Regions from separate parts of the Arthrobacter sp. 2762 genome, predicted to be linked through region 1. Evidence: predicted binding sites of a transcription regulator. Region 1 holds the regulator's gene; the other holds the start of a gene.

Region 1 (14,977 bases):
CCAGGCGGGCAAGAACTTCCCAGAGGTCGCCGCCTTCTTTGGTCCAGCCGCGACCCGCCAGGGTGGTACCACGGACATCGAGGCCGACGGCGATCTTGTCACCGAAGCGGTCAATGGCGCGCCGTGTCCATTCAGGGTTCTCCAATGCTGCTGTACCGAGGTTCACCCGCTCCACGCCCAATTCCAGGGCGCGTTCCAGCGACTCGTCATCCCGCAGACCGCCGGACAACTCAACTTTGACGTTGAGCTGGGAGACGACCTCGCTGATGAGGTCCGCGTTGTTCCCACGGCCAAAAGCGGCGTCGAGGTCCACCATGTGCACCCACTCAGCACCGGCGTTCTGCCAGTTCAGGGCGGCTTCCAGAGGCGTTCCGTAACTGGTTTCCGAGCCTGCCTCGCCTTGCAGCAGGCGGACTGCCTGGCCATCAACGATGTCGACAGCGGGGAGAAGTTCCAGAACGGACTGGGCAGAGGTGGTCATGTGTGTCCTAGGAGTTGATGGGGACGCGAGGCGTTCAGTTGCCCGGCAGCGTCAGGAGATAGGCGGCAAGCAGGGACATCCCCGCCAGCACATAGAAGGAAACGGAAACCCACAGTGGCTTCTTCTGCTGGTGGAAAGAGATACCTCCACCCACCAGCACGCCGGCAAGGCCCATAAGCACTACCGACCACACTTAGGCTGCACCACGATCATCCGCTGCCGGAGCCTGTGCCACCGTGGATCCAGGTTTGCGAAGCCCGTCCACCCAGTTGCGCAGGAGGCGCGCCCCGGCGTCTCCGGATTTCTCGGGGTGGAACTGGGTTGCGCACAGGGGGCCATTTTCAACAGCAGCGATAAAGCGGGCACCGTGCTCGGACCACGTCACCAAAGGTGGAGCCATCCGGGGCTGAACGACGTCGAAGTTCCACTCCTGCACGCCGTATGAGTGCACGAAGTAGAAGCGTTCCTGCTCGACGCCTGCGAAAAGCTTGGATCCTTCAGGCACGTCCACCGTGTTCCAACCCATGTGGGGAACCACGGGGGCGGGAAGGAGTTCGACCTTGCCGGGCCATTCGGCCATGCCCTCGGACTCGGTGCCGTGCTCGACTCCGGCTTCGAAGAGCACCTGCAGCCCAACGCAGATTGCCAGGACAGGCCGTCCACCTGCGACGCGGCGGCCAATCATGCGTATGGCATCGACGGCCTTGAGTTCCCTCATCACCGTTTCAAAGGCACCCACGCCGGGGACCAACAGCCCATCGGCATTCAGCACGTCCTCAGGCTTGGAGCTGAGAACCACCTCGGCGCCTGCACGCTCAAGGGCGCGAACGGCCGAACGGACGTTGCCCGAACCGTAGTCCAGCACCGTAACCGTGGGCTTACCTTCAGGCGACTCCGGCTTGACGATAGCCGAAGGGTCCGTAACCGCACCGTCCTTCAGGATTTGCCCACTCATAGCGCCCCCTTGGTGGATGGAATGCCGTCGACGCGGGGATCAGACTCCACTGCCGAGCGAAGAGCCCGCGCAAAGGCTTTGAACTGGGCCTCGACGATGTGGTGAGGATCGCGGCCCGCAAGAACGTTCATGTGCAGGCAGATACCGGCGTGCAACGTGATGGCCTCAAAGACGTGGCGGGTCAGCGAACCCGTGAAGTGGCCACCAATCAGGTGGTACTCCTGCCCTGCAGGTTCTCCTCCGTGCACCAGATACGGGCGCCCCGAAACATCCACGACGGCGTGCGCCAAGGCTTCGTCCAAAGGAACCGTTGCTTCGCCGAAGCGGCGGATTCCGGCTTTGTTGCCCAAGGCAGTACGCAAGACCTCACCAAAGGTAATGGCCACATCCTCCACGGTGTGGTGGGCATCAATGTGCGTGTCACCCGTGGCTTTGACGGTCATGTCAATCAGGGAGTGCTTGCACAACGCCGTCAGCATGTGGTCATAGAAGGGAACCGTGGTGCTGATGTCCGAGACACCGGTGCCATCCAGGTTGATCTCCACCAGGACGGAGGATTCGCTGGTGGTGCGCTCCATGCGCGCAGTGCGGTCAGCGGACGGCTTGGCGCCGGTTTCGCTCATTGGGACGTCCTTATACACGAAGAATGGGGTGGGTCTATTGACAAGTTTAGTTGGGCTGGGACGCAGGGCTGTCCAGAAGGGCTTCCAAGGCCTCAAGGAAGGTCGTTGTTTCCTTTTCTGTTCCCGCAGTCACCCGCAGGTGCCCTGGAATGCCGACGTCGCGGATCAGGACGCCCGCATCCAGCAAGCCCTGCCAGATCGCGTGCGGGTTCGAAAGCCCACCGAAGAACACGTAGTTAGAGTCCGAGGCTGCCGGCTTGAGTCCCATTCGGAGGAGCTCGGTCACAATCCGGTCCCGTTGGACCTTGATGTCCTCGACATCGGCCATGAGCGCTTCACGGTGGTTGAGAGCGGCGAGGGCCGTGGCTTGTGTGACGGCTGAGAGGTGGTAGGGCAGCCGAACGAGCCTGATGGCATCGGTAACCTCAGGTGCGGCAGCCATGTAGCCCAGGCGCGCACCTGCCAGGGCAAAGGCCTTGCTCATGGTGCGAGAGACGATCAAACGCTCCCGCCCGGGAAGCAGCGTCAGCGCGCTGGGCGTGTTGTCGTGCGCGAACTCGTGGTAGGCCTCGTCCACGATGACGATGGCTTGGCTGGCCTCGCCGGCTTCGTACACGGCTTCGACCACGTCCAGGCCCAGTCCCGTTCCGGTGGGGTTGTTCGGAGAGCACAGGAACACGATATTTGCGCCAGTCTCCTTCACCTGGGCAGCAGCAGAAGCCGCATCCAAGCCATAGTCATCAGCCCGCACTCCACGGAGATACTCAGTGTCCGTGCCACTGGCAAGCAGCGGGTACATGGAATACGTGGGAGGGAAGCCCAGTGCCTTGCGCCCCGGCCCTCCAAAGGCCTGCAGAATCTGCTGCAGGACCTCGTTGGAGCCGTTGGCCGCCCAGATATTCTCCGCGGAAAGCCCGTGTCCGAGGTAATCGGCAAGGGATTCGCGGAGTTCCGTGAATTCGCGGTCAGGGTACCGGTTCAGGCCCGTGGCCGCGGCCGCCACGGCCTCGGTAATGGCCGCTTGGACATCTGCCGGCACGCCATGGGTGTTTTCGTTGACGTTGAGCAAAATGGGGACGTCAAGCTGCGGTGCGCCATAGGGGCTCAGTCCACGCAGGTTGGTCCGGAGGGGAAGTCGGTCAAGTCGCTCAAGCTGGTCACTCACCAAGACAGTTTAAGGTGCCGGTGCGACTGCAGAGTAACTGTGACGCCGGGGACGCCGACCCATAACCCCTTGGCCGCTCAATTGGCGGGAACGAACAGCTGCTGGCCCGGCTGGATGCGTCCCCCGCGGAGATCGTTCAACTGGATGATTTCTGCGATGACATCACGGGGGTCCCGCTCCGGCGCGGCCGCACCGGCGATGCCCCACAGGGACTGCCCGGGTTGGACAGTCACCGTAACGGCCACCGGCGGCTGCAGCTGGCCTTGGGAATCAGAAGCTTTGGCCGGGGAGTTAATGAAGCCGGCAAGGCTCAGCAGCGCGGCAAGGAGCAGCATGGTGGGGATTCCGAAGAAGACGATCCTGCCGCGTTGGGTAAGCCGGAGACGCGCAGGAGCCGGGGTGTTGCGGAATTCATGGAACGTTGAGATTGCGGACATGAGCTGAGCCCTTCTGAGCGATTGCCTGCATCGGATGCCCGTTGCCGGCTGCCAATTCCTTGTGTTCGTTGGACCCGGCCCGAATGTTCGAACACTTTCTTCGAACATCCGAGCTCGGTTCAACTTTTATAGAACACATATTCGAACCTTGCTATGACATTTTTAGCACTTATCAACGAACGGTGTCGAGACTCGCTAGAACGAATGTTTGATAAACGCCTGGGCCTGGCCTAGGTTTGAGTGAAGAAACAGGCACTGTTTCAGTGGAACAGGAGGGTCTGACATTTTTTCAGATCCAACATCCCCGGGCGCACTTCAGACCGTGACCGGGCGGAACGGAAGGGCATTGGCGAACATGGCAGCGAAAGCCACCGGCGGCGGGGCACCCCTGCGGAGCCAGCAGCCTCAAAAGAGTCCCAAAAGCCTGACTGTCCGGCAGAAGAAAATCCTGGAAACCATCCAGCGCTCTGTCAATGACAACGGGTATCCGCCCAGCATGCGCGAGATCGGCGACACCGTTGGTCTCGCGAGCCTCTCCAGCGTCACGCACCAGCTCTCCCAGTTGGAGAAGCTCGGCTACTTGCGCAGAGATCCCAAGCGCCCCCGCGCCATGGAAGTACTCATGCCTTTGACCCTTGACGGCGGCACAATTCCCGGAGTGGAAGCAGCTACTACACTGCGCAGCGCAGGTGGACTTGCCGTGACGGAATTGGCCAGCGCCAGCGACACCGCGATGGTGCCCTTGGTGGGACGCATCGCAGCCGGTGGGCCCATCCTGGCTGACCAGACTATTGAGGACGTCTTGCCCCTGCCCCGGCAACTGGTGGGCCACGGCGAACTGTTCATGCTGAAGGTCGCTGGGGACTCAATGATCGATGCCGCAATTTGTGACGGTGACTGGGTGGTTGTCCGCCGCCAGAATGACGCCATCAACGGTGACATCGTGGCAGCACTCCTGGATGACGAAGCCACAGTAAAAACCTTCCGCCAGCGGGACGGCCACACCTGGCTGCTCCCCCAGAACACGCAGTACGAGCCGATACTTGGAGACCAAGCCACCATTATGGGCAAGGTCGTCTCGGTCCTGCGCTCCCTCTAGGGCGTTCGCCTACGTTTTCTTTGCGCCCAAGCGTTCCAGGACGCCGCGCACCACGTTGCGGTCCGTCGTTGCCCAAAATGGCGGCAAAGCGGCACGCAGGAACCCGCCGTACCGTTCGGTCGAAAGCCGTGAGTCCAGGACGGCGACCACGCCTTTGTCGCCGGTGGAGCGAATGAGCCGTCCTGCGCCCTGCGCCAGACGAATTGCCGCGTGCGTAGCTGACACCGCCATGAACCCGTTGCCCCCGGACTGTGCAACGGCTCGCGAGCGTGCGGTCATCAGCGGGTCATCGGGCCTCGGGAACGGAATGCGGTCAATCACCACAAGGCGGCATGAACCGCCAGGGACGTCCACGCCCTGCCACAGGGACATGGTGCCGAAGAGGCAGGTGTCAGGTTCATCGGCAAACTGCTTCACCAGTGCTGCCATAGTGGATTCCCCCTGGCAGAGGATGTCCACATCCAGCCGTGGGCGCATCGCGTCTGCGGCTTCCTCGGCCGCCCGACGTGAGGAGAACAGGCACAGGGCTCCCCCACCGGATGCACGGATGAGGTCTTCAAGCTCATCCAGTGCCTCGGGAGAAGTGCCCCTGCCGGGCTTGGGCAGGTGCTTGGCCACATAAAGGACACCCTGCTTCGGATAATCAAAAGGCGATCCGACGTCCAACCCGGTCCAGCTGGGCGCCCCATCTCCAATGAGGCCCAGGCCACCTGCTGCGGGCTCAAAGGCGGATCCAATAGCCAGCGTGGCAGAAGTAAGCACCACTGTGTGCCCCGCGAAAAGGCCTTCCCGCAGCCGGCCGGCAACGCTAAGCGGGGCGATGTTGATCAGTGCGGGCGCGGTCTCGTCCGGGTGAGAGTACCCCTGCTGGGGATCGAAGGTGCTGTTCCTGGAAAACCACACCACTTCACTGTTCTCCTTGGCTGCGAGCATCCGCTCGCACAGTTCCAGAATGAGCATGAGCCGTGAGCGCGCAAGCTGCCTGCCGCCGTCGACCGCGTTTGACGAGTCAGTCTTCGAGTCAGACAATGCGGCGCGTGTGGCATCGCGCAATTGGTCCAGGCAATCCAGTTGTTCGTCGTTGAGCCCATTGGGCAGCAGACCGTTGGGGACTCCGGCAATGGCCATGTCCAGTCGATCAGCTGCCGCGTTCAGGGCGTCTACGGTAATAGCGGTGTGTTTGCGCGCGCTCGAAGCGGCAGCATGCACCATTGCCACGGACAGCTGACCTGCAACGGCCCCCGTGACCCGGTCCTGCAGCTCATGCGCTTCGTCAACCACCACGACGTCGTACTCGGGCAGGACAGCAAGTCCTTCGAAGGCACTAACGGCCAGCATGGCATGGTTGGTCACCACGACGTCAGCCTCAGCCGCCCTGGCCCGTGCCAGCTCGCTAAAGCACTCCTCGGCAAGTGGGCATTTTTGCGCTCCCAGACACTCCATGGACGTCACGGAGACCTGCCTCCAGGCGCGGTCGGTAACGCCCGGCATCAGTTCATCGCGGTCGCCCGTGGCCGTCTTTTCGGCCCATTCACGGAGCCGGACCACTTCCTTACCCAATTGCGACGACGGGCCGCCAACCGCCGCTGCGAAATGCGGCACGCTGGTGTCCTCACCCAGGGAAAAAAGTTGGCCCTCGGACGGCTCTTCGCTGGGGAAGCCGCCCTCCAGCTTTTGCAGGCAAACATAATTTGCCCGGCCCTTGACGAGTGCCACGTTCACAGGACGTTCAAGGGCCGGGCTTATGGTCTCCAACAGCCGGGGCAGGTCCCTGCCCACAATCTGTGTTTGCAGGGCCAAGGTAGCGGTGGACACAAGCGTCGGTTTGTCGCTGTCCATGGAATGGGCGATCAGCGGAATCAGGTAAGCCAGGGACTTACCCGTTCCCGTTCCCGCCTGGACCAGCAAATGCTCACCGGACTCGATGGCCCTGGTGACTTGCCTTGCCATCTCGTGCTGGCCTGAACGGCTTTGACCGCCCATCCCGGCAACAGCTTTGTCCAACAGCTCGAGGGTGAACTTCTCCCCCACTGACTCGACGACGTCCGCCGCCACCTTCTCAACCATTGCTGACGAATGACTCCAGCTCGGCGGCCAATCCTTCACGAACCATGGCCACCACGCGGGTTCCGTTTTCCTCGTGCTCGAGGCTCAGGATTTCCGAATCGGAGTTGTGCAGCTTGTTGACCATGTCACCGCGGTCATACGGGATGAGGACCTCGAGGCGGACTCCCGGCCGGGGAATGGATCGGCTGATCTCTTCCAGGAGTTCAGGAATACCCTGGCCGGTCCGGGTGGAAACGACGGCGTGCCGCGGCTCCTTCTGCTTCAGGCGCTCCACGACGAAAGGATCCGCTACGTCCACCTTGTTCAGGACGATGATTTCCGGAACCTTGCGGGCGTCGACCTCGGTGAAGACAGCACGCACTGCCGCGATTTGCCCTTCCGGGTCCGGGTGGGAGGCGTCCACGACATGCAGGATCAGGTCTGCATCCGCTACTTCCTCCAGCGTGGAGCGGAAGGCTTCCACCAGCTGCGTAGGCAGCGAGCGGACGAATCCAACGGTGTCAGCCAGCGTGTAACCAATGCCATCCGGCGTCTGCGCCTTCCTGACAGTCGGGTCCAGGGTGGCGAAAAGGGCGTTCTCCACCAGCACACCAGCATCGGTCAGCCGGTTCAGGAGCGAGGACTTTCCAGCGTTGGTGTAGCCGGCGATGGCAACCGAAGGTACGGCATTACGACGGCGGTTGGCCCGCTTGGTCTCGCGCGCCGGCTTCATGGCGGCAATCTCCCGGCGGAGCTTGGCCATGCGTGTCCGGATCCTGCGGCGATCGAGCTCGATCTTTGTTTCACCGGGACCACGGGAACCCATACCGGCACCGGCTCCACCCACCTGGCCACCGGCCTGGCGGGACATGGAGTCACCCCAACCACGAAGCCTGGGGAGCAGGTACTCGAGCTGTGCGAGCTCAACCTGTGCCTTACCTTCACGGCTCTTTGCATGCTGCGCGAAGATATCCAGGATCAGCGTGGTCCTGTCCACCACCTTGACCTTGACAATGTCCTCAAGTCCGCGTCGCTGCGAGGGGGAAAGCTCGGTGTCGACCACCACGGTATCGGCTCCCGTGGCGGCCACGATGTCCTTGAGCTCCTGGGCCTTGCCCGACCCAAGGAACGTTCCGGGATCCGGCTTCGTGCGGCGCTGAACCAGGCCGTCAAGGACCTCGGATCCGGCAGTTTCTGCCAGTGCTGCGAGTTCGCGGAGCGAATTCTCGGCGTCAGCCAAAGTGCCTTCTGTCCACAGGCCAGCCAGGACAACGCGCTCCAGGCGCAGCTGCCGGTATTCAACCTCGGTGACGTCTTCGAGTTCGGTGGAAAGGCCCGCGGTACGGCGGAGGGCACGGCGCTCGGCCAGGTCTTCCTGGTCGCCGTCATAAATGCTGTGTTCATGGTCAAGCGTGGAGATCGCTTGTGCCCTGCCGAAAACGCCTTTGGCATCATTGTCATCGGATGCCTGTGCGGGTACATCCTTGGAAAGAATCCGGTCGATGACGGCCTGGATTTGTTCAGGACTCATGTCCTGGGCGTCGGAATCGGATCCGGAGTGCTTCTGGGTGGTCATGGTCTCCTTAGACTGTTCGGCATATCCAGAATAGTGCTGTTTGGTGTCCAATGGGACGGTATTCGCGGTGGGCTGACGAGCTTCGGCCATATAGGGCCTCCTGTGGTGCATGAATCGAGCGGGTTGGTCCGCGGGAGGTCCTGTCCTACAGGAGAATTCATCGCCAAACCATAAGCCAGGAGCTAACAGCAGATGGCTGGGCCACTGCTTTCGCGACAGCTGGGGTGGGACATGTTCTGCTGAGCAACCGCGATCCACCAACAATGGGCGGTGCGGAGTCTGCCGGACGGAACCTGCGGGCGGAATGGCCATGCGCCGGGCTAGTACGCCAAGCGGGCCTGCATCGCGGGCAGGTGCCTTGCCGATGTGTTTGGTCGGCTCGGGCTGATTACTCAAAGATCAAGAACATGCCTTCAACATTAGCAGCAGTGTCAAACCGTCCCTGCCCGAGGGCAGTTTCCCAAGCCGCCGATAGCCAACTAATCTGGCAAATTATGGAGTCTGCACACTATTTCAGCGCCCAACCGGCCGGTCCCTTCACCCGCAAGCCCCTCACCGTGGAACTCGCTGGAGCTACCCGCCATGTGCAGACCTCGTCGGGCATCTTCAGCCCCGACGGTGTGGACAAGGGCACCAAGGTACTTTTGGCCGAGGTTCCACCGCCTTCACCCCGGGGCAACCTGCTGGATATCGGGTGTGGTTGGGGCCCTGTTGCCCTCACCATGGGGCTCATGGCGCCCCTGGCACAGGTCTACGCCGTGGACGTCAACGAGCGCTGCATCGCCCTGACCAATGAGAACGCGGTTGCCCTGGGCTTGAACAACGTGAAGGCCAGCCTCCCGCAAGAGGTAGACCCCGGCGTCGAATTCGATACGATCTGGTCCAACCCGCCGATCCGCATCGGCAAGGACGAACTACACTCGCTGCTCCTGACGTGGCTGCCCCGGCTGGCACCGGGCGGCAACGCGTGGATGGTGGTTCAGAAGAACCTGGGCTCAGACTCCCTCCAACGCTGGCTGGCCAACGAACTGGACAAGTCCTTCACAGTCTCCCGCGAGAGCACTTCGAAGTCCTTCAGGATCCTTCGGGTCAGGAAAGCGTCCCACTAGCCACAATGACTGCAGGGCCGCTGAGCTCAACGTGTTCGCGGCCATCCTCCCCCGGGAAGAACGTGACATCCACCACGCCACCGGGAACGTTGACGTGCCAAGAGTTGGGGGCGCTGCTGCCAGCCCAATGACGGATCGCGACGGCGGCGGCACAAGCCCCGGTGCCACACGATTGGGTTTCGCCGACTCCGCGCTCGTGGACGCGCATGGTGATGGTTCCCACGCCGTCGTGAACCAGCGGCTCTGAGGGCACTACAAACTCGACATTGGTGCCATTGGCAGGCTTGGGATCCACTGCCGGCGCGGTGAACAACTTCGTGGCGGAGAGCTCGCTAAGCTCGGCAAGCGCTACCACCGTGTGCGGATTCCCCATGCTGACTGAGAGTCCGGGCCGGGCCACCTCCAGACCGTCTGCGCTGACCAAGGCATCCATGGCTTTGCTTTGTGCTTCTGCAGGGAAAATGAATTCCCAAGGGCCCATATCCACGGCATAGCCGTCCGCCGTGCGCACAATCTTCTTAATGCCGCCACGTGTTCCGATGGTCAAGGACTGACCCAGTCCGAGCTCAACCAGCCCTTGGGCTATCAGGAAATGCACGAACACGCGGACGCCGTTGCCGCACATCTCGGACAGAGACCCGTCGCCGTTACGGTAGTCCATGAACCATTCCGCAGAGTCGTCCTGTTCAAGCAGGACGCGGCCTTCGGGCAAATACCGGGATGGGACAGCCCGGATAAGGCCGTCGCCACCTATCCCCCGATGCCTGTCGCACAGCTGTGCTACTTGCTCGGGAGAGATCTCGTGGACATCACCGGGATCAGCAATCAGGACGAAATCATTGCCCGTTCCATGGCCCTTGGAAAACGCCAAACCGGAAAGGCTGGCAGTGGGCACGGGGGCGCCGGCAGCGGCGGACTGCTGGGCGGGAACTGCGGCGGTTTGATCCATGGGACTAGGCTACCCGCCGGGCGGGTTCGGCCAGAAATTGCTGTATGGAGTGCCAGCCCGGCTAGGCCAGCGCCACTGCTTTGGACACGAGCTCCGCATCCTGCCAATCGAGCCAGGCGATGCGGGGATCGGCCCGAAACCAGGTCAATTGTCGCCGGGCGAACTGCCTGGTGGCCACAATGGTTTCCTCGGCTGCCTCCGGGACGCTGGCTTCGGCGTCGAGCACTCTAAGGAACTGCGCATATCCCAGGGCACGCGAGGCTGTCTTGCCGCGCCGCAGCCCAGCCGCATCAAGCCGTTCCACTTCCTGCAGCAACCCCGCATCCACCATCCGGTGTACGCGGATCGCCAGCCGCTCCCTCAGAACCTCGCGGTCCACAGACAGGCCAATCTGTATGGCTGCCTGGAAGTACTCGCGTTGCGGCATGAACGAGCTGAACGGGCGTCCCGTCATGCCATAGACCTCCAGGGCCCTGATCACCCGCCGGGCATCCCCCAGACGGCCTGCCGAGATGGGATCCACCTTTTCAAGCCGGGCCCGCAACGGCGCCAGACCGAAAGTTTCCCATTCATCCTCAAGCCGTTTCCGCAAGTCAGGATCCGTGCCGGGGAACTCCAGTACATCCAGGGCAGCCCGCACATAGAGGCCAGAGCCTCCCACCATGATGGCGCGCTTGCCCCGGGCGTGGACGTCATCAATGACGGCGCGGCATTCCGCCTGGAAGTCCGCCACGCTGGCTTCCTCCGTGACGTCTTTTGTGTCCAGCAGATGGTGTGGCACACCCTTGCGCTCGTCCACAGTGATCTTGGCCGTACCGATGTCCATGCCCCGATAGAACTGCAGGGCGTCAGCGTTGATGACCTCGCCATTGAGCGCAAGGGCCAGCTCGACGCCCAGGTCCGATTTACCCGAACCGGTTGGGCCGACGACTGCAATTACCGGCGGCGCGGCATGGGAAAGAGCCATTCGATCTCGAATAATCGGCGTCAGGCGCTGCGGACAGGCAGCGACGGCATGCCCAAAGACACACCCTTCTTGCCTGGGGCCGCACCCGCACTGGGAACACCGCAGGAATCTGCCTGCGAACGATCCCAGGCGTCACCCGCCCTCGACCGGCGCAACATGTAATCGTCCAGGCCGGCAGGATCGGCAACCAGGTGGAATGCAGCGGCTTCGGTAATGGTCACGGTGACAAAGTCACCGGGACGGGGGGTTTCCGCACCCTCAGGCACTGAGAAATGAACGAGTCGCTGGTCCTTGGACCGGCCAGACAACCTGTGGGTTTCCTCTGCTTTGCGGCCGGACTGCGCTGTCACCAGAATTTCCACACGGCGACCCAGTTGCTTGGCGTTCTCCTCCGCCGCGATACGGTCCTGAAGGGCGGTCAGCCGTTCAAAACGCTCCTGGACCACTGCCTTGGGAAGTTGCTCCGGGAGCTCGGCAGCAGGCGTACCAGGCCGTTTGGAGTACTGGAAGGTGAAGGCTGAGGCAAACCGCGATTTCTCCACGACGTCAAGCGTCGCTTGGAAATCCTCCTCGGTTTCTCCGGGGAAGCCAACAATGATGTCCGTAGTGATGGCCGCGTTCGGGATCCGCTCACGCACCATGTCCAGGATGCCAAGGAACTTGCTGGAGCGGTACGAGCGCCGCATATCCTTGAGGACCTTGTCCGAGCCCGATTGAAGGGGCATGTGCAACTGGGGCATCACATTGGGTGTCTCGGCCATCGCATCGATGACGTCGTCGGTAAATGCGGCAGGGTGCGGGCTGGTGAAGCGTACGCGCTCAAGGCCTTCGATGTCCCCACAGGCACGGAGAAGCTTTGAGAAGGCCAAGCGGTCACCGAACTCAACGCCGTAGGAGTTCACGTTCTGGCCCAGCAAAGTTACTTCCACGGCGCCGTCGTCCACCAAGGCCTGAATTTCAGCCAGGATTTCTCCGGGACGCCGGTCCTTCTCCTTGCCACGGAGCGATGGCACGATGCAGAACGTGCAGGTGTTGTTGCAACCTACTGAAATCGAAACCCAGCCGGAATAGACGGAGTCGCGCTTGGTGGGAAGGGTGGAGGGGAAGACGTCCAGCGATTCCAGGATTTCGAGCTGGGCCTCGTTGTTGTGCCGCGCCCGCTTCAGCAATGCCGGAAGTGCTCCTACGTTGTGGGTGCCAAACACAGCGTCAACCCAAGGAGCCTTCTTGACGATGGTTTCCCGGTCCTTCTGGGCGAGGCAGCCACCAACGGCGATCTGCATGCCAGGGTTGGCTGCTTTGACCTGCCGAAGCTGGCCAAGGTTCCCATAGAGCTTGTTGTCGGCATTTTCCCGAACGGCACATGTGTTGAACACCACAATGTCCGCGACCTCACCCTCCGCGGGCACGTATCCGGCGTCCTCAAGGAGGCCGGCCATACGTTCGGAATCGTGGACGTTCATCTGGCAGCCGAAAGTCCGGACCTGATACGTCCTCGGTTCAAACGGGGCCGGTTCAAACGGGGCAGAGGCATCCGTCACTTGGGCATCAGCATTGGTTGCCAATGCTACGGCCGAAGGCGTGGTTTCTGCTGAGGGGGAAGGAATGGTCAAACTCACTACTCAAGGGTACCGGCTTGGGCAAGTACCTCACCGACGATCCGGAAGGCCATTGAAGGGGCATAGCCCTTCCGTGCCAGCATGGATGCCAGCCTGCGGGTGTACTTGTCACGTTCTGCACGATCGGAAAGATCCACGCCTGGCCTCAGTTTGCGCTCAACAAGCTCACGGGCGGCGATTTCCTCATCTTCATCGCTGAGCTGTGAGAGTGCTTCCTCGGCATCCTCGAGCTCGATACCTTTCTCCGTCAGTTCACGGCGAATGGCACCTTTGGCCAGTTTTCTGCTTTGGGAGCGGCTGCGTACCCACATTCTGGCAAACTCAGCGTCATCAATGAGCTGGACTTCCTCGAAGCGGTCCAGCACAGCCTCAGCAACGTCCAGGGGGACATTCCGCTCGGCCAGCTTGCGGGACAGCTGCAGCCGGCTCCGTGGCGCCATCGTCAATTGCCGCAGGACGATGGCGCGGGCCACGGATTCGGGATCAGGCTCAGGATCGCCGGATACGGAGGAGTCCGGGTCCGGCCCGGTTCTAGCCGTCAACGGCCTTCAGCTTCGGGGAATCAGCCTCCGGCTTGACACCCACGCCAAGCTTTTCCTTGATGAGGCGCTCAAGTTCCTGAGCCAACTCGGGGTTATCACGCAGGAAGCGCCGTGAATTCTCCATGCCTTGGCCCAGCTGATCGCCGTCGTACGTGAACCACGAGCCGGACTTCTTGATGATGCCGTGCTCGACGCCCATGTCAATGATGCCTCCCTCGCGGGAGATGCCCTGGCCGTAGATGATGTCGAATTCAGCAATCTTGAAGGGCGGGGCCATCTTGTTCTTGACGATCTTGGCCTTGGTCCGGTTACCGACGGAGTCAGCACCTTCCTTCAGTGTCTGAATGCGACGGACATCGATGCGCACTGAGGCGTAGAACTTCAGAGCCTTACCACCGGTGGTGGTTTCGGGCGATCCAAAGAAGACGCCGATCTTCTCACGCAACTGGTTGATGAAGATGGCGGTGGTCTTGGTCTGGCTCAAGCGGCCGGTGATCTTTCGCAGGGCCTGGCTCATGAGCCTCGCCTGAAGGCCGACGTGGGAGTCGCCCATTTCGCCCTCGATTTCAGCACGGGGGACCAAGGCAGCCACGGAGTCAATGACGATAACGTCCAGGGAGCCGGAGCCCACCAGCATGTCCATGATTTCCAGGGCCTGCTCACCAGTGTCCGGCTGCGACACGAGCAGGGCGTCCGTGTCCACCCCAAGCTTGGCGGCGTAGTCGGGGTCAAGGGCGTGCTCAGCGTCGATGAAGGCCGCGATGCCACCGTTACGTTGCGCATTGGCTACAGCATGCAGGGCCACTGTGGTCTTACCGGAGGATTCCGGGCCGTAGATCTCCACGACGCGGCCACGGGGCAGGCCGCCAATGCCAAGGGCAACATCCAATGCAATGGATCCAGTTGGAATGACTTCGATCGGGGCGCGGGTGTCATCACCCAAGCGCATGATGGAGCCTTTGCCGAACTGCTTGTCGATCTGGGCAAGCGCTGCTTCGAGCGCCTTCTCACGATCCGGGGTTGCCGCCATGGTTCACACCTCTGATGCTTTCTCGCTGTGGAGTGGCCTGAATGGCCGCTTTCCTGTCATGTCAGACGCTATTACGGCTGCCTGACATTTTGTGGAGCCGACGTGGGCTATGTGGATAACCACGCCCTCCGATTGCCCGTGGAATGCGTCCTTCAGGAACAATTTTCCTCTCACAGGAGCATATCCCCATCCGAACAGATATTCGAACAATGCGTGCGGGCGTGTCACCATCACAGAGCTGGAAGTCCTGAGCAAACATGGCCGGACTTCAGTTGGCCGCAGGCTTGATATCCCTGCCGAGCCTGCGCTCCATGGGGACATCCTGGACTTCGCATATCGCTAGCCAGACTTCCCGTGGCTGGTAGCCGGCAGCCAGCGC
Region 2 (14,977 bases), on a different contig from region 1:
CCATCAGACGGTCAATGTTCTCCCTGGCGAGCATGATGTCTCCTTGGAATCTGATTGTGTTGCAGTTGGTGCCCAGCGGCCTGCATCACCGGGCGTGGGTTCCGGGATCATGACGGGGAATGGATTCAACCCGCTGACTTGGCGGAACAGCAATACATAAGCATGCTTACTATTTCTTTGGCAAGACCCAATCGAAGATTCGCCTGCGCAGTAAGATGTCCTGATCCGCTCCGACGATCCGAACGGCGTCCTGCAGTTCGGACGCCATCATCTGCATGTTTAGCGGACCGAAAAGAGTCCCTCGGAGAACCTCCATCAACCGGGACTCCCTCAGGCTGAATGCCTGTGATGGTCTGGAACCATGACCACTGATACTTGGCGCCCACCAACAACCCGTCGCCTGCCGCTTGTTACCTACGTGCTTGCCGCGGGTGTGTTCCTCATGGGCACCACAGAATTCGTGGTGGCCGGGATCCTTCCAGAGATCGCCCAGGACCTGGGTATCACGGTAGGAAATGCCGGGTTGATGATTACCGTCTTCGCGGTTGGCATGATCGTTGGAACGCCCACCATGTCGATCCTCACCCTCAAGATGCCGCGACGCGTCACGCTTGGCCTCGCGTTGGTGGTTTTCGCCGTTGGACACGTCATCGTTGCCCTTACCACCGACTTCGCAGTGATACTCGGGGCCCGGTTCCTTACGGCCCTGGCCACCGGAGCCTTCTGGGCCGTCGCCGCCGTCGTGGGTGCGAAGGCGGCTGGTGCCGCTTCCGCCTCCCGCGCGTTGGGGGTAGTCCTGGGTGGTGGCATGCTCGCCAACGTGATCGGTGTTCCGTTGGGAGCGTTTGCCGGCCAGTCGATCGGTTGGCGAGGCCCTTTCTGGATCCTCACAATCCTGGCACTCGTGGCGGCGTTGGTTGTTTACCGTTTGGTCGGCGTCGACCCTTCCTCTGGCCCCATCCCCTCAGTTCGGGCCGAGATCGCGAGCATGCGTGACGCCAGGGTTTGGCTTGTTCTTGCAGGCTGCGCAATAGTGTGTGGATCATCCCTTGCGGCCTACAGTTTCATCTCTCCGCTCCTGACACAGAACACGGGCATGGGAGCAGCAGCAGTTCCGCTGGTTCTCGTGGTCTATGGCGTCGGAGCGTTCATCGGTTCCAACCTCGGGGGCCATTTTGGCGCGCACCGCCCATTTGTGGCGCTGTTCGTCTCGGCAGCAATGACGTTTCCAGTGCTCGGGGCTCTCTGCCTGCTCTCAGGCAACCCCGTGCTGACGGTGATCCTCATCTTCTTGCTGGGCCTGTTCGGCATGGCAACCAACCCCATCCTCATAGGCAAAGCAGTCGGGTATGCCCGCCACGCACCCACGCTCGCCTCCGCCCTCAGCACATCCTCGTTCAACCTCGGCACCGCAGTGGGCTCGTGGATCGCAGGCTTTGCACTCGAGTCCGCGCTCGGTGCCACGGGCCCGGTGCTGGTGGGTACGTGCATAGCGGCACTGTATTTTCTCCCGCTCACCATCCTGTTGCGGAAAGAACGGTCACCTCAGCCGTCCGAGGCAGCCCTCTCGGGCTCAGCCTGAGCTGCGGTGCCATACTCGCTGGCAGCCCACGAAGCGAGCAACTGCAGGCGCTCCGCCGAAGGCGACCCCGGTTCCGCACTGTAGATCGTCAGGGTCAGGCCAGGCTCAGCAGCCATTTCCAACCCTTCATAAGCGAGCGTCAGCTCGCCCACAACCGGGTGATTGAACGTCTTGAAACCAGTCCCATGGTGGCGTACGTTGTGCGCGCCCCAGCGTTTCCGGAATTCATCGCTGCGGGTACCCAACTCACCGATGAGGTCATGAAGTTCTTTGTTGTGCGGGTCGCGACCGGCTTCGGTCCGCAGGATGGACACAGTCACCTCGGCGAACGCATCCCAATCCGGATAAAAAACGTGGGCGCGTTCATCCAAGAACGTGAAGCGCGCGATGTTCGGCGGTTCGCCAGGCATGTCGTAACAGTCCTTGTAGAACGCCCGCGCCAAGGGATTAACCGCCAGCAGATCCATCCGGCCGTTACGAACGAACGCCGGACCGGCGGTCACAGCATCCAGCGCCCATTGCAGGCTCTGATGCGGAACGTAGGACTTGGAGTTGCGCCGCCGTGGCGGGCGGGCCACGGGACTGGCCGCATGGGCGAGGTCGAATAAGTGGGCCCGCTCGGCGTCATACAGGCACAACGCCCTGGCGATGCTCTCAAGAACCTGCGGGGAAGCTCCGCTGATCGCGCCACGCTCAAGGCGCGTGTAATACTCCACGCTCAACCCGGCAAGCGTAGCCACTTCACTACGCCGCAAGCCTTTCACCCGGCGATTGGTCCCAGTGGGCAGTCCAACCTGCTCAGGGGCAACATGGGCACGCCGTGAGATCAGGAATTCGCGGACCTCCGCTCGATTATCCATTGCTCCACGCTAGGCGAAGCAGGTATCAGGAGGGAGTCCCTCCTGATACCTGCTTCGCTTAACGCACGACGGCGACCTCCCGCCGTCGTGCGTTTTCCTCACCCAATTCCTCGCCTCAACACCGCGGTGTCGGTGTGGAACGTTAGGGTTGGTCCCAAGACATCTGACGAGGAGAGCAATTGCCGTACATCGTTGACTTCAAGAATGTTTCTACCGAGGGTCTGGAGTCCTCTCCGGTTGCCGAGGCCCTCGCAGGGTTGCGCGCCAACGAGGCCCGTTATTACAAGAACAAATACGACCATGACTTCACCGTGAGTCCCGCCAGTGAGGTGCCGGAAGTCGTGGATCGGGTGAGCCGGATCCTGAAGGAAGAGCGCGACATCGTCATCGATTCCCGCCCCTTGGAGGCGACGGCCTTCGAAGTGGACGGTTTGCGGATGGATTACGTGTTCTACGAGTCCGGGCTTTCCATCAACGTCATGTACAGCATCGAGGACGGCGGCAAGCGGGCGGTCGGTTTTAAGCTCACTGAGGGCATGGACGTTCCAGCAGAACTGGAATCGCGCTTCAAGTTCGCCCGTCAGAAGTCCAAGCTGGCAGGGGTAATCCGGGGGTCGTACTTCGTGATCAAGGGCCAGTACTGACCGCAGGCTGCGACTACGGGCCCTATGCCAACGGGCGGGGACCCTCTATTCTCTTGACATGGGCGTTTGGGGAGCGTTGTGCCGCACCAAACCTGGTTGCAGCAGCATCGGGCGCAGGTGACGCATGGATCCCCGCAACAAGGCTCCTTCCCCGGACAATTACGCCGCATTCCTCGCAAGGTTGGACGCGGCAACCACAAGCCTGAGCACCCGGGCGAGGGCCCTTGACAAGGCGCTGTCGGCGATCTCGCTGCTCTTGGGACGGTATCAACGGGCCCTTCGGGGCTGGGAACGGAGACTGGTCCGCGTCAATGAGGAACTGGCCCGGCACTCCGGCGAGCCGCAGACGTCGGAGGCCCTCCATGAGCTCCAACGAACTGCCGTTCAGATGGGGTCTATGCACAGGGCACAGGTCCTGCGGCTCACGGAGAAACTGTCAATCATGCAGGGGCGACGCGACGCCATCGGCCGATCGCTCCTGGAGCTTGAAGTCAGCAGAGCCAAACTGGATACGTCCCGGAGGTTGTCACAGGACCGCGAAAACCTGAGCAGAGCCCTCTACGAGCTTGCTGGTACCGGCGGTGGCGCCTCGAAGATCCCCGATCTGGGATTGCGGAACGATCTTAGGGAAGCACGCGAGGCAGTAATTCTGGCCGAGGCACTCCTCGAAGTGAAGGGATCCTGACCATGGAAAACGCGTCCGACGCTGTTGAAATCGTGCGCTGGGTGAGGAAACCAGGCGACAAACCCATCATCAAATTCGTCACTTTCACCATCCTTGCTGTGATCCTGTGGCTGATCCTGATGATCTTCATGCCTGCCCTGAGAAGCGTTGGCCCAGCCTCGATATTCACGGCCGTGTTCGCAGCGATCCTTACCATTCCAACGGTCGCCGCCCAGAGGAGCCTGCTGCGCGGCTTGGCAAAACGGATCAACGACACCCTCACGGAGTTAACAGGCAGCTCCGACGACAAGATCTCCACAAAGCAGCTACGGAAATTGATCAAGAGCGGTGAGCAGCTCCCACTGCTGATCAACGGTGTTCCCGGTTTGCGGCTGCACGTGAAAGGGGTCGCAAGTGCCAAGGAAGACGGCTCCGAGAAACTCCTCGCGGTCATCAGCGTTGCTCCGGTGAGCAGTGGAACTGCCAGCTTTGACCGGCTGCTTGAGGCGGCGCTGTACGGAGGTCGGTAGGGCGGGGCTGGCTGGCTAGCTCTTGGGAACTAGCACGGGACTATCCCGTTTCAGGCGAAGCTTCCAGGGTGTGAGCGCAGATTCAAGCTGCTCCCGGAGATTCATTTTGGAAGCCCCCTCCACGCGTTCTTCAAAATGAATGGGTACCTCGGTGATCTCGAGGCCCCGCTGAGCGGCCCTGTAGTTCATCTCGACTTGGAAGGAATAGCCATCACTCTTGATCGTTGAGACGTCAATAAGGCCGAGGGCTAAAGTACTCCAAGCCTTAAACCCGGCCGTGCAGTCCTTCACTTTCAACCCGAGGATCACACTCACATAGAAGTTGGCCCAAGCGGAGAGGGCCTTTCGATGCCATGGCCATTCCGACGCCGTGGAGCCGCCGGCAACATAACGCGAGCCGATAACAACATCGGCATTCTCGTTCAGAATCTTGTCGATCATTGTGGGGATTGCTGCCACCGGATGGGATAAATCAGCGTCCATTTGGATGACAATTTCTGCATCTTGTGCCATCGCCCGGGTCATCCCAGCCACATATGCTCGGCCCAAGCCATCCTTCTCGTCCCGATGCAGCACGGAAACGGCGCCATTCGATTTCTTTGCCAACCTGTCTGCGACCTCCCCTGTCCCATCCGGGGAACTGTCATCGACAATGAGCACGTGCAGATTCGGAATGCCCAGTGAATCAAGCTGCGACGTCAGCAGCGGAAGATTCTCCCGTTCATTGTAAGTAGGTACGACAACGGTGATTTTTGGCGCTGTAGTGGTCAAAATGTGGGTCCCCAATTCGGCTTCAGAAAACGCCCGGATCGGTGCTGAACTGCACATGTCCGGGCCGGGTCAGTCTATTGACATCTCCTGGCAATCTGAAACCGGGCCGCACGCCAATCCGTGGGCCATCAATCGCCGATTCCGCACACATGGTTGATCCCTGGAAACGGTTGGGAAGCTTGCGGCATCCAGGGCAGCGGCACTGGAGCCTAAAAATGTCAGCCCCTGGTGAGACTGTTTATTCATGGGAAGCATTGGGGACATTCTGGCGCGACGGGCAGCACTGTCTGGCGCCGGAGCGCGCCCCCGACACCTTCCCCTCGGAAGCCACACCATGTCTGCCCACGGCCAAGCCGGCCGTGAAAGCCCGACGGCGGCAGTCACCGATTCGGAGAACGCCAGGGCCATGGCGCTGCTTCGCGGCATTGAGCCACGGCCCTTCTCTGACCCTGCCGACGTCGAGCCTAAAGTTGGCCCTGACGTCGTTCCTGTTTCCCCGGGGCTGCGCCTTTCCCCTGTGCTTGATGGTTCCAAGGGGCTTAGCGTTTCCCACGGGCTTGACGGTGCGTTGGGACTTGAGGGGGCGCTGGCTGACAGCGCCCAGGCGTTGGAATCTTTGCGTTCCGTCACCGTGGCAGGTGCCCTGACGTTCGGCTTTGCCGAAGCCGCGCGGTTCGCCGGTCGGGTGGAGGAGATCTCCCGCACCGTGGAGTACCTGCAGGTCATCGCGGCTCACGCCGTGGAGCGGACCCGCACGCAAGCCCAGCACGCACGGCCCTCATCAGCGGCGGGCACAGGATGGCAGACAGGCTGGACCGACCCCGCAACCACGGACCCCGCAACCACCGACCCTGCGGTCCCGGTCCCGGCAGCAGCAGGAGGTCCAAACCCCGCGACGGCCACGGTTGCTGGGTCCGATGCTGCCGGTGGATCCGCTAGTGCTGTCACTGCGGCAGACGCCGCTGCGGTGGCGGACGATGGCTACCGGGACGCCGCGCAGTTCCTGCGCGCCCGCCTGCGGATCGGCATCGTCGAAGCCCGGCGCCGGCTCGCCCTGGCCTCCGAGGTCCTCCCCCGGACCGGAATCGCCGGGCAACACATCCCGGCCCGCCGTGAAATCCTCGCCCAAGCCCTCGAAACCACCCAGATACCCACCCGCTCGGCGAGCATCATCAGCGCAGCCCTGGACAAAGTACGGCACCTCACCGACGACGACACCCTCACCCGGATGGAACACGCCCTCACCCGCACCGCCGCCGGGTCCGACCCCGACTTCGTCCTGAAAATGACCAAACGCTGGAACGACCTCATCGACCAGGACGGACCCGAACCCAGCGAAGAAATCCTCCGCCAGCTCCAAGGCACCTTCATCCGCAAACCCCGCCACGGACTGCACCACCTGGAAATCTTCGCCACCACCGAACAATACGAAACACTCACCACCGCCATGAACACCGCCACCAACCCCCGACTCACCCCCGGACACGGCATTGGCACCGGGGACAACACAGCCGCCGGGACAAGCGAAGCCACCGGCGAAGGCGACGGGAACGGTGGCGGGAACGGTGGCGGGAACGAGAGCGTTGACGGGAGCGGCGGCGGGAACAAACCAGCAGGCGTGGACCTGGACCGGCGTTCCCGGGCCATGAAACTCCTCGACGGACTCGTCGGAGCCTGCGCAGTCGCCATGACCACCGGGAAACTGCCAGCCAACGGCGGACTCCGCCCCCAAGTCACCGTCACCATCAACGAACGCGACCTCTACCAACAACACACCCGCACACCCACCACCGCACGCGACACAGCCACCACCCCCGGCGGAGACACCACCCTCACCACCGGGCCTGACCCGCACCAGTCCCAGTCCCAGTCAAGCGAAGTAACCACCCCCACCACCGGGCCTGACCCGCACCAGTCCCAGTCCCAGTCAAGCGAAGTAACCACCCCCACCACCGGGCCTGACCCGCACCACCCCCGGCTCAGTTCCGGTACCGCGACCTTTGTCGGGCCAATGCACCCCAACACCATCCGCAAAATCGCCTGCGACGCGGACATCCTCCCCGTCCTGCTCGGCAGCGACTCCCGCGTCCTGGACATCGGCCGCACCACCCGGATCTTCCCACCCCACATCCGCAAAGCCATCACCGCCCGCGACGGCGGCTGCGCCTTCCCCGACTGCACCATGCCCGCCCCCTGGTGCGAAGCCCACCACATCACCTACTGGTCACACGGCGGCACCACCTCCACCGACAACGGCACCCTGCTCTGCAGCCACCACCACCACCTCATCCACAAAGAACAATGGCGGAACGACATGACCACCGGCGTGCCCTGGTTCACCCCACCACCACACATCGACCCCCACCAAACACCACGACGCAACCACCACCACACACCCCTCCGAACATAAGAGTGCCCCGGTGCAGATTGAGGGCCAGTACAGCTGAGGCCCGCGTTTGCGCGCTTACTGGCGTTGTCTGGGTTGCAAGTCCTTGATTTTTCGCTCAAGGGCCAAACGTTCCGCGCCGTTTGAGCACAGTTCAAGAGCCTGGTGAAATGCCTCGCTCGCTTCTTCATGGCGGGCAAGCCGCGACAGCAGCTCGCCCTTGACCGCCGGCAAGAGATGCGAGCCCCTGAGTTCACCACGGGCACCCAATTCGTCAACGAGGTCCAGTCCGGCGGCAGGGCCAGAGGCCATGGACACGGCGACGGCACGGTTCAGATCAATGATGGGCGACGGCGTGAGTCGCCCGAGCGCCTCGTACAGAACCACGATTCGATCCCAGCCTGTGTCCTCCACCGAGTGCGCCACAGCGTGGCATTCGGCTATGGAAGCCTGGAGACCGTAGGCGCCGAGCCCACGGCCGGAACCCACCGCCGTCGAAAGTGCTGCGCGTCCGCGCCGGATTGCTGACTGATCCCATCGACGTCGATCCTGGTCTTCCAACAGGACCGGCTGGCCATCTGCGTCGAGCCTCGCCGGGAATCGCGCGGCTGTGAGTTCCATCAGTGCCAGCAGCCCGAATGCTTCGGGTTCGGGCGCGACGCGGACCAGCACCCGGGCAAGTCGTCGTGCTTCACTGGCCAGCTCGGTGCGCATCCAGTTTTCTCCTCCGGAAGCGTAGGCCCCCTCGGTGAAGATCAGGTAGAGGACATTCAGCACCGAACCAAGCCGCTCAGGAACCTGATCGGCCTCGGGCACTGCGAACGGGATGCGGGCAGCGGCGAGAGTCTTCTTGGCCCTGGTGATGCGGGCCTGGATGGTTGGCACCGGGACCAGGAATGCCTTCGCGATCTCATCCGTGGTCATGCCGCCCACAACGCGCAGTGTCATGGCAATCCGAGCCTCCTTGGACACCACTGGGTGGCAGGAAATGAACATCAGGGCGAGGACGTCGTCATCTATGGCCTGGGGGCTGAACAGCGCATCCACACCGGCTTCTTCCTCTGTGAGATCACGTGCCAGAAGCGCGTATTTGTCGTCCAAGGCTGCCCGCCGCCGGAAAGCATCGATGGCACGACGACGACCCGCTGTGAGGAGCCATCCCACGGGCTCGGCAGGTGCGCCATTGACGGACCACGACACGAGGGCCTCTGCGAGTGCTTCCTGTGCCAGGTCCTCTGCCAGTGGAAAGTCTCCTGTATAGCGGGCAAGGGCGCCGACGATGCGGGCGGATTCGCTGCGCCACACCGCTTCGACGGCGGCCCTTGCCTCGTTGCTGCTCACGTCAGGTGCTGCTCACGTCAGGTGCTGCTCACTGCAGGTGCTCCCCAAAGCAGTGGCGCCCGGTCTAGAGCTGTCCGGTCTGCTCGCGCCAAGCCCGCTCCTTCTGGATCCATTCGTTGTCTTGGGGGAATTCGTCGATGCTGGTCACCCGTCGGATCTCGGTCTTGGTGCCCTCGGTCATCGGAGCACGCTTGGCCCACTCGATTGCTTCCTGCTTGGATGCAACATCCAGGATGTAGTAACCGGCAAACAGTTCCTTCGTTTCACCGTACGGGCCATCAGTGACCACCGGGGTGTCACCGGTGAAGTCGACCACGACGCTTTCCTTTGCATCGTCCAGTCCTTCAGCAGCCAGCAGCACTCCAGCGCGGATCAGTTCGTCGTTGAACTTGCCCATCGCTTCGAGGATTTCGTTGAAGTCGATGTTCTCGAACTTGGCGAACGATTCGTCGGTTGCCCGCATGATCAGCATGTACTTGGCCATTGCACTCAATCTCCTGTGTTGTGGAAGGTCGCCCTTCGACCTTCTCATCCATGGGTCGAACAGTGCGAGGCGAAATCGACAACCATTCAAAAGAATTTTCCAGGGCCTTCCAGAGACCCCGGGCGTATCCTGAGGGGACAGTGGGAAAGCGATGTGTTTTCCCACCGGAACTGGTTCGAGGCATCATGGCATCATCACGCTCTTCCGATGACTTTTTTCCGGAACGCGGTGCCGCCGCCCGGATGGTCAATTCTTATGCAGCCCTCCTGAAATCCGTCCGAAGTGCGGGCTTGCTGAAGCGGCGCCGGGGTTTCTACATCACAGTTTTCGTGATTCTGATGCTCGCGTGGGCCGGAACATGGAGTGGCTTTCTTCTCTTGCGGGACACATGGTTCCAGCTCCTGATCGCGGCCGGCATGGGCGTTGTCCTCACTCAATTCGCGTTTCTCGCACACGAGGCTGCCCACCGCCAGGTGTTCAAATCCAAGAGCATGAATGAATGGTCCGCACGCCTCATTGGCACAGGCTTGGTGGGAATCAGTTATGCGATGTGGGCCCAAAAGCATACTCGCCACCACAACTTCCCCAATGTCATCGATAAGGACCCTGATATCCACACGGGCGCCATCGCGTTCCATCCCGAGGCTGCGGCGTCGCGGCGCGGAGTAATGGTGCGTGTTACGCGGAAGCAGGGATGGCTGCTGTTCCCCCTGTTGTTCTTCCTCGGTGCGAGCCTGCACGTTGATTCGTTGAAGTACTTGCTACGCCAGCGAAAGGCGGATCACCGCTGGGTGGAAATCCCTGTGATATTGCTGCGTCTGCTCGTGGTGCCGGTATTGGTGTTCTCCTTTCTGCCGCTGGGCATGGCCTTCGCCTTCCTCGGCGTTCAATTGGGCGTCTTCGGCTTTTATATGGGCGCTGCATTCGCTCCCAACCACAAAGGCATGCCCATCCTGCCGGCGTCCAGCAGGACGGACTTCCTTAAGCGTCAGGTCCTCACCGCCCGGAACATCTCCGGGGGACGATTCCTTGACGCACTTATGGGCGGACTGAACCGGCAGATAGAACACCACCTCTTCCCGGACATGCCCAGGCCATACCTGCAACGTGCCTCCGGAATCGTTAAAGAATGTTGCCGGGAACTGGACATCCCTTACACAGAGACCTCACTGGCAGCCTCCTATGCAATTGTCGTCAGGTATTTGAACGACGTGGGACTCTTCGCTGGCGAACCCTTTGAGTGTCCTGTCGTGGACAGGTTCAGGCCCGGATAGGGTCGCCACTGGTGACAAGGGCGGCCACACGAAGGATCCCCCGGAACTGTCCGGGGGATCCTTCGCTGCCAAGTATCGGCGTCGTGGTTTCTTCTCTGCGGTTGCAGGGCCTTAGCGGCCGCCTCCTCCGATGACTCCGGCCTCAACCGCTTTGGTGACGGCGTCAGCTTCGGCTTGTGTGAGCTTGCCGTCCGCCACGGCCTTGTCCAGCCTGGTCTTAAGGGCAGCGGCTCGCTCCTCCTGGGCGGCAGTGCGGATTTCTTCCAAGGCGGCAGTGACCTTGGATTCATCGATGCCCAGTGCTGCGGCCAGGGACTTGGCCAAGGCTGCTTCCTGCGCTGTCCGGTCCGGCTTGGTTCCTTCGGTGCCTTGAGTTGGTGGAGTGGTGGGCTTATTCGCTTCTCTGAAGGCCTTCAATGCGTCGGTGACCTTGGTTTCGTCCACTCCCAACTTGGCGGCAAGGTCCGCTGCGAGCTGACCACGATCGGGGCCGTGGCCTCCAGGCCTTCCGTGGCCCTGCGGGGGCGTGGTGGCATCGGCTGACGACGTTGCGCTCGGCGTCGGCGTCGGCGTCGTGGTGGCTGAAGCAACGCTGGTAACACCCAGCCCCGCGCCTAGCGCCAACGCTCCGGCTGTAATGCCCAGCGTGATTCTCTTGGTCTTTGACATGGTGCCTCTCCTCAATCTGCCGCCGCCGTAACGGCTGCTGAGCCGTCCGAACGGCTGGTAACTTCCAGACGATCTGTAACACCGTCTTGTTACTACAATGAGTCGATCACCCAAGCCCACGCTGTTCTGAAGCTGTCAATCAGCTGTGAAGGTGCGGTTGGGTGTCCAAGGCCGCAAGCAATCGCTTGACTGAACCGCCCAGGTTCCACTCACTAGCCAAGCGCTCAAGCTCAGCGCGCGCCTCGCCTGTCACGGGGCGCAGCTGGGCGCCTGCCTCCTCAAGGGTGGGCACCTTCAAGTCGCGAACCACATTGACGACGGCGGGCGCCACCTTGAGGTAGCCGGCCGCTGCGGAAAGTTTGGCGCGTACGGAACTGGACAGTCCGCCGTCGGCATCCTCTGCTGCCTCCAGGAGGCCTTCAAGGGAGCCGTATTCCGCGAGCAGAGACGCGGCCGTTTTCTCGCCGATGCCGGCAACGCCCGGCAGGCCGTCGGATGAATCGCCGCGCAGCGTGGCATAGTCGGCGTACTGTTGCGGCAGCACGCGGTACTTTCCAACGACGACGACGTCGGTGACCATTTCGAGATTCTTCATGCCACGGGCGGTGTAGATGACGCGGACGTCCCGATCATCATCTACGAGTTGGAAAAGGTCCCGGTCACCCGTGACCACATCAGTGGGCAGCTGCGCCTGGCTGGCATACGTGCCCACAACATCGTCAGCTTCATGCTCATCGACGCCCACCACAGCAATGCCTGCAAGGTCCAGCACGTGGCGGATCAGCGGGATCTGCACTTCGAGAGGATCGGGAACGATTTCGACGTCGGGGCCCACCGGCACGATTTCGGCCACCCTGTGGGCCTTGTAGCTGGGGATCAGCTCAACCCGCCATTTCGGGCGCCAGTCATTGTCCCAGCAAGCGACCACGTGGGTCGCTTCATACTCCGTGGTGAGCCGGGCAATCATGTCCATCAGGCCACGGACGGCGTTGACGGGTGTGCCATCGGCGCGGCGGATGGAGTCCGGAACACCGTAGAAGGCGCGGAAATACAAGGATGCAGTGTCCAGGAGCATGAGTCGAGGCATATCTGATCCTGACACGTCCTGCCCGGAATCACCGTGAACTTGGGCCAAACCTCGTCGGCGGGCTGGGCAAAGACTTGATCCGCACTGTGAGCCGCATTACGATAATGTGAGCGATAATAGAACAAGGTGTTCAACTATAGAACATCACAAAATTTAGACCCACAAAGAAGTGAGGAAAGCCCGTGCAGTTCCACCACCACGGTTACGTATCCGGTGACCCTCGAGTCGAGCCGGCCGCCGGCGTCGGAATCAACCGCCCGGCCGAGCTTCCCGACGAAGTTGACGTTCTGATCGTGGGCACCGGCCCTGCGGGGATGCTGACGGCGGCGCAGCTGTCCCAGTTCCCGGATATCACGACGCGTATTATTGAGCGTCGCCCCGGGCGTCTGGCGATCGGTCAGGCCGATGGCATCCAGGCCCGCAGCGTTGAGACTTTCCAGGCTTTCGGGTTCGCCGAACGCATCACCGCGGAGGCCTACCGCATCACCGAAATGGCGTTCTGGAAGCCGGACCCCGCTGACCACACGCGCATCGTGCGCGCGGCCCGGGCGGTGGATGACCCCACGGGCATCAGCGAATTCCCGCACTTGATCGTGAACCAGGCACGCGTGCTGGACTACTTCGCGGAATTCATGGCCAACTCACCGACGCGCATGACGCCGGACTATGGCTACGAATTCCGCAGTCTCCAGGTCACTGGTGTTGGTGACTACCCGGTCACTGTCACCCTTGCCCACACCTCCGGACCCAACGAAGGCCAGGAGAGGGTCATTCGTGCCAAATACGTCGTCGGCGCCGATGGCGCGCGCAGCAAGGTCCGCGAGTCCATCGGGTGCCACCTCGCAGGGGATCAGGCCAACCATGCCTGGGGTGTCATGGACGTCCTGGCCGTCACGGACTTCCCGGACATCCGCACCAAATGCGCCATCCAGTCCGGTGCCGGCGGCAGTATCCTGCTGATCCCCCGCGAGGGCGGGCACCTGTTCCGCATGTATGTGGACCTGGGTGAGGTTAAGCCCGAGGATCACGGTGCCGTGCGGAAAACGACCATCGAGCAGATCATCGGCAAAGCCAACGACATCCTCCACCCCTTCACGCTGGATGTCCGCAACGTCGCCTGGCACAGCGTTTACGAGGTAGGCCACCGGCTCACGGACAGGTTTGACGACGTCCTGCCGGAGGAACGCGGCACACGCAGCCCACGGGTGTTCATCACCGGCGATGCCTGCCACACGCACAGCGCGAAGGCCGGTCAGGGCATGAACGTTTCCATGCAGGACGGTTTCAACATCGGCTGGAAACTCGGACACGTCCTGGAAGGCCGCAGCCCCGAGTCCCTGCTGGACACCTACTCCGCCGAGCGGCAGGTGGTGGCGAAGAACCTGATCGACTTCGACAAGCAATGGTCCACCCTGATGGCCAAGAAGCCCGAAGAGTTCGAAGACCCGGCAGAATTGGAGACTTTCTACACCAGCACCGCCGAGTTCCCAGCAGGCTTCATGACCCAGTACGCCCCGTCCATGCTCGTCGCCGAAGCGCAGCACCAGGAACTCGCCACGGGTTTCCCGATCGGCAAGCGCTTCAAATCCGCGCCCGTCCAACGGGTCTGCGACACCAACCCCATGCACCTGGGCCACCACGCCAAGGCCGACGGGCGCTGGCGGATCTACGTCTTCGCCGACGCCGCACCGGCAGGCGCCGAAGGCCCGGTAGCGGACTTGGCCGAGTGGATCGCGACCTCGCCTGACTCGCCGCTGGCCGCGACGCCGTCGGACGCTGACCGCGACGCCTGGTTCGACGTGAAAGTGATCTACCAGCAGGACCACACCAACGTCGACATCAACGCCGTCCCTTCGGCGTTCAAACCCACCGTTGGACCGTTCAAGCTGACCTACCTCGAGAAGGTCTTCGGCACCGACCCCAACGCGGACATCTTCGAACTGCGCGGCCTCAGCCGGAACGGCGTAGTGGTGATCGTCCGCCCGGACCAGTACGTGGCCAACGTCCTGGCCCTGACCGCGACCGCCGAACTCGGTGAGTTCTTCGCCACAGTGCATTCCGGGCAGCGGGAAAAGTCGATCACCACAGACGCCGATCTGGTCATCCACCAGGCGTAAGGGTAGATGCAGCTGCCGGGAGCGGAACCAGGCTCCCGGCAGCAAGTTCGCCCCGCCGCCACGACGCTCTCCCAAAGCGTCGCAGGTGTCAGGCAGAATATCCCTCATGGGGCGTTGGAGCGAAGAGAGAGTCATCAACGCCGCCCCCGACGCATCGTCTTTGGCAGCGGCGCGGAAACTGGCACATCCCGGCCCGTGGTCGGACGCGGGGAGCAACGACGTCCTGGTTTGGGGCAAATGCCAAGGCAGCGGAAAAACGCCCTATCAAGTAAGCGTGGACATCGTCGCCCCTGCCTACCGATGCTCATGTCCCAGCCGAAAATTTCCCTGCAAACACGCCCTTGCACTGCTTCTTCTCTGGGCCCGGGGCGAGGCAGCCGAGGCTTCGACCGAGACGGCGGACTTCGCGCAGGAATGGGCAGGGCAGCGCGCAGAACGTGCCACCGCCAAGGATCGTCGGCAGTCAGGGGCGGCATCGGATCCCGAAGCGCAGGCCAAGCGGCTCGCTGAGCGCCAAGCACTCATGGATGCGGGAATCGCAGACTTCGCCCGCTGGCTGACCGACTTG

Evidence for each region. The regulator LexA, encoded in region 1, represses DNA repair genes until DNA is damaged. The targets are predictions, from matches to a motif close to TCGAACANNTGTTCGA.
Region 2: ABIE18_RS11330 (HNH endonuclease signature motif containing protein) is a predicted target of LexA. The motif match lies at 5,193-5,208, and genes of this name have one in related genera.

Annotation. Positions count from the first base shown of each region.
Region 1 covers NZ_JBEPSI010000002.1:41,868-56,844, forward strand. Annotated here, with positions in the region: gene priA (bifunctional 1-(5-phosphoribosyl)-5-((5-phosphoribosylamino)methylideneamino)imidazole-4-carboxamide isomerase/phosphoribosylanthranilate isomerase PriA) at 1-481, opposite strand, end outside; gene ABIE18_RS04235 (CG2302 family histidine operon protein) at 516-674, opposite strand; gene hisH (imidazole glycerol phosphate synthase subunit HisH) at 675-1,436, opposite strand; gene hisB (imidazoleglycerol-phosphate dehydratase HisB) at 1,433-2,059, opposite strand; gene ABIE18_RS04250 (histidinol-phosphate transaminase) at 2,106-3,224, opposite strand; gene ABIE18_RS04255 (LysM peptidoglycan-binding domain-containing protein) at 3,302-3,661, opposite strand; gene lexA (transcriptional repressor LexA) at 4,017-4,760, shown strand; gene ABIE18_RS04265 (ATP-dependent DNA helicase) at 4,770-6,827, opposite strand; gene hflX (GTPase HflX) at 6,820-8,382, opposite strand; gene ABIE18_RS04275 (class I SAM-dependent methyltransferase) at 8,877-9,491, shown strand; gene dapF (diaminopimelate epimerase) at 9,472-10,440, opposite strand; gene miaA (tRNA (adenosine(37)-N6)-dimethylallyltransferase MiaA) at 10,502-11,407, opposite strand; gene miaB (tRNA (N6-isopentenyl adenosine(37)-C2)-methylthiotransferase MiaB) at 11,428-13,026, opposite strand; gene ABIE18_RS04295 (regulatory protein RecX) at 13,026-13,568, opposite strand; gene recA (recombinase RecA) at 13,558-14,598, opposite strand; gene ABIE18_RS04305 (DUF3046 domain-containing protein) at 14,867-14,977, opposite strand, start outside.
Region 2 covers NZ_JBEPSI010000005.1:181,725-196,701, reverse strand. Annotated here, with positions in the region: gene ABIE18_RS11365 (DUF2382 domain-containing protein) at 1-34, opposite strand, end outside; gene ABIE18_RS11360 (MFS transporter) at 362-1,582, shown strand; gene ABIE18_RS11355 (helix-turn-helix transcriptional regulator) at 1,546-2,442, opposite strand; gene ABIE18_RS11350 (DUF8821 family protein) at 2,622-3,086, shown strand; gene ABIE18_RS11345 (hypothetical protein) at 3,211-3,771, shown strand; gene ABIE18_RS11340 (hypothetical protein) at 3,774-4,280, shown strand; gene ABIE18_RS11335 (polyprenol monophosphomannose synthase) at 4,296-5,108, opposite strand; gene ABIE18_RS11330 (HNH endonuclease signature motif containing protein) at 5,386-7,461, shown strand; gene ABIE18_RS11325 (RNA polymerase sigma factor) at 7,516-8,778, opposite strand; gene ABIE18_RS11320 (YciI family protein) at 8,843-9,262, opposite strand; gene ABIE18_RS11315 (fatty acid desaturase family protein) at 9,448-10,536, shown strand; gene ABIE18_RS11310 (hypothetical protein) at 10,648-11,205, opposite strand; gene ABIE18_RS11305 (5'-3' exonuclease) at 11,345-12,292, opposite strand; gene ABIE18_RS11300 (FAD-binding monooxygenase) at 12,475-14,409, shown strand; gene ABIE18_RS11295 (SWIM zinc finger family protein) at 14,516-14,977, shown strand, end outside.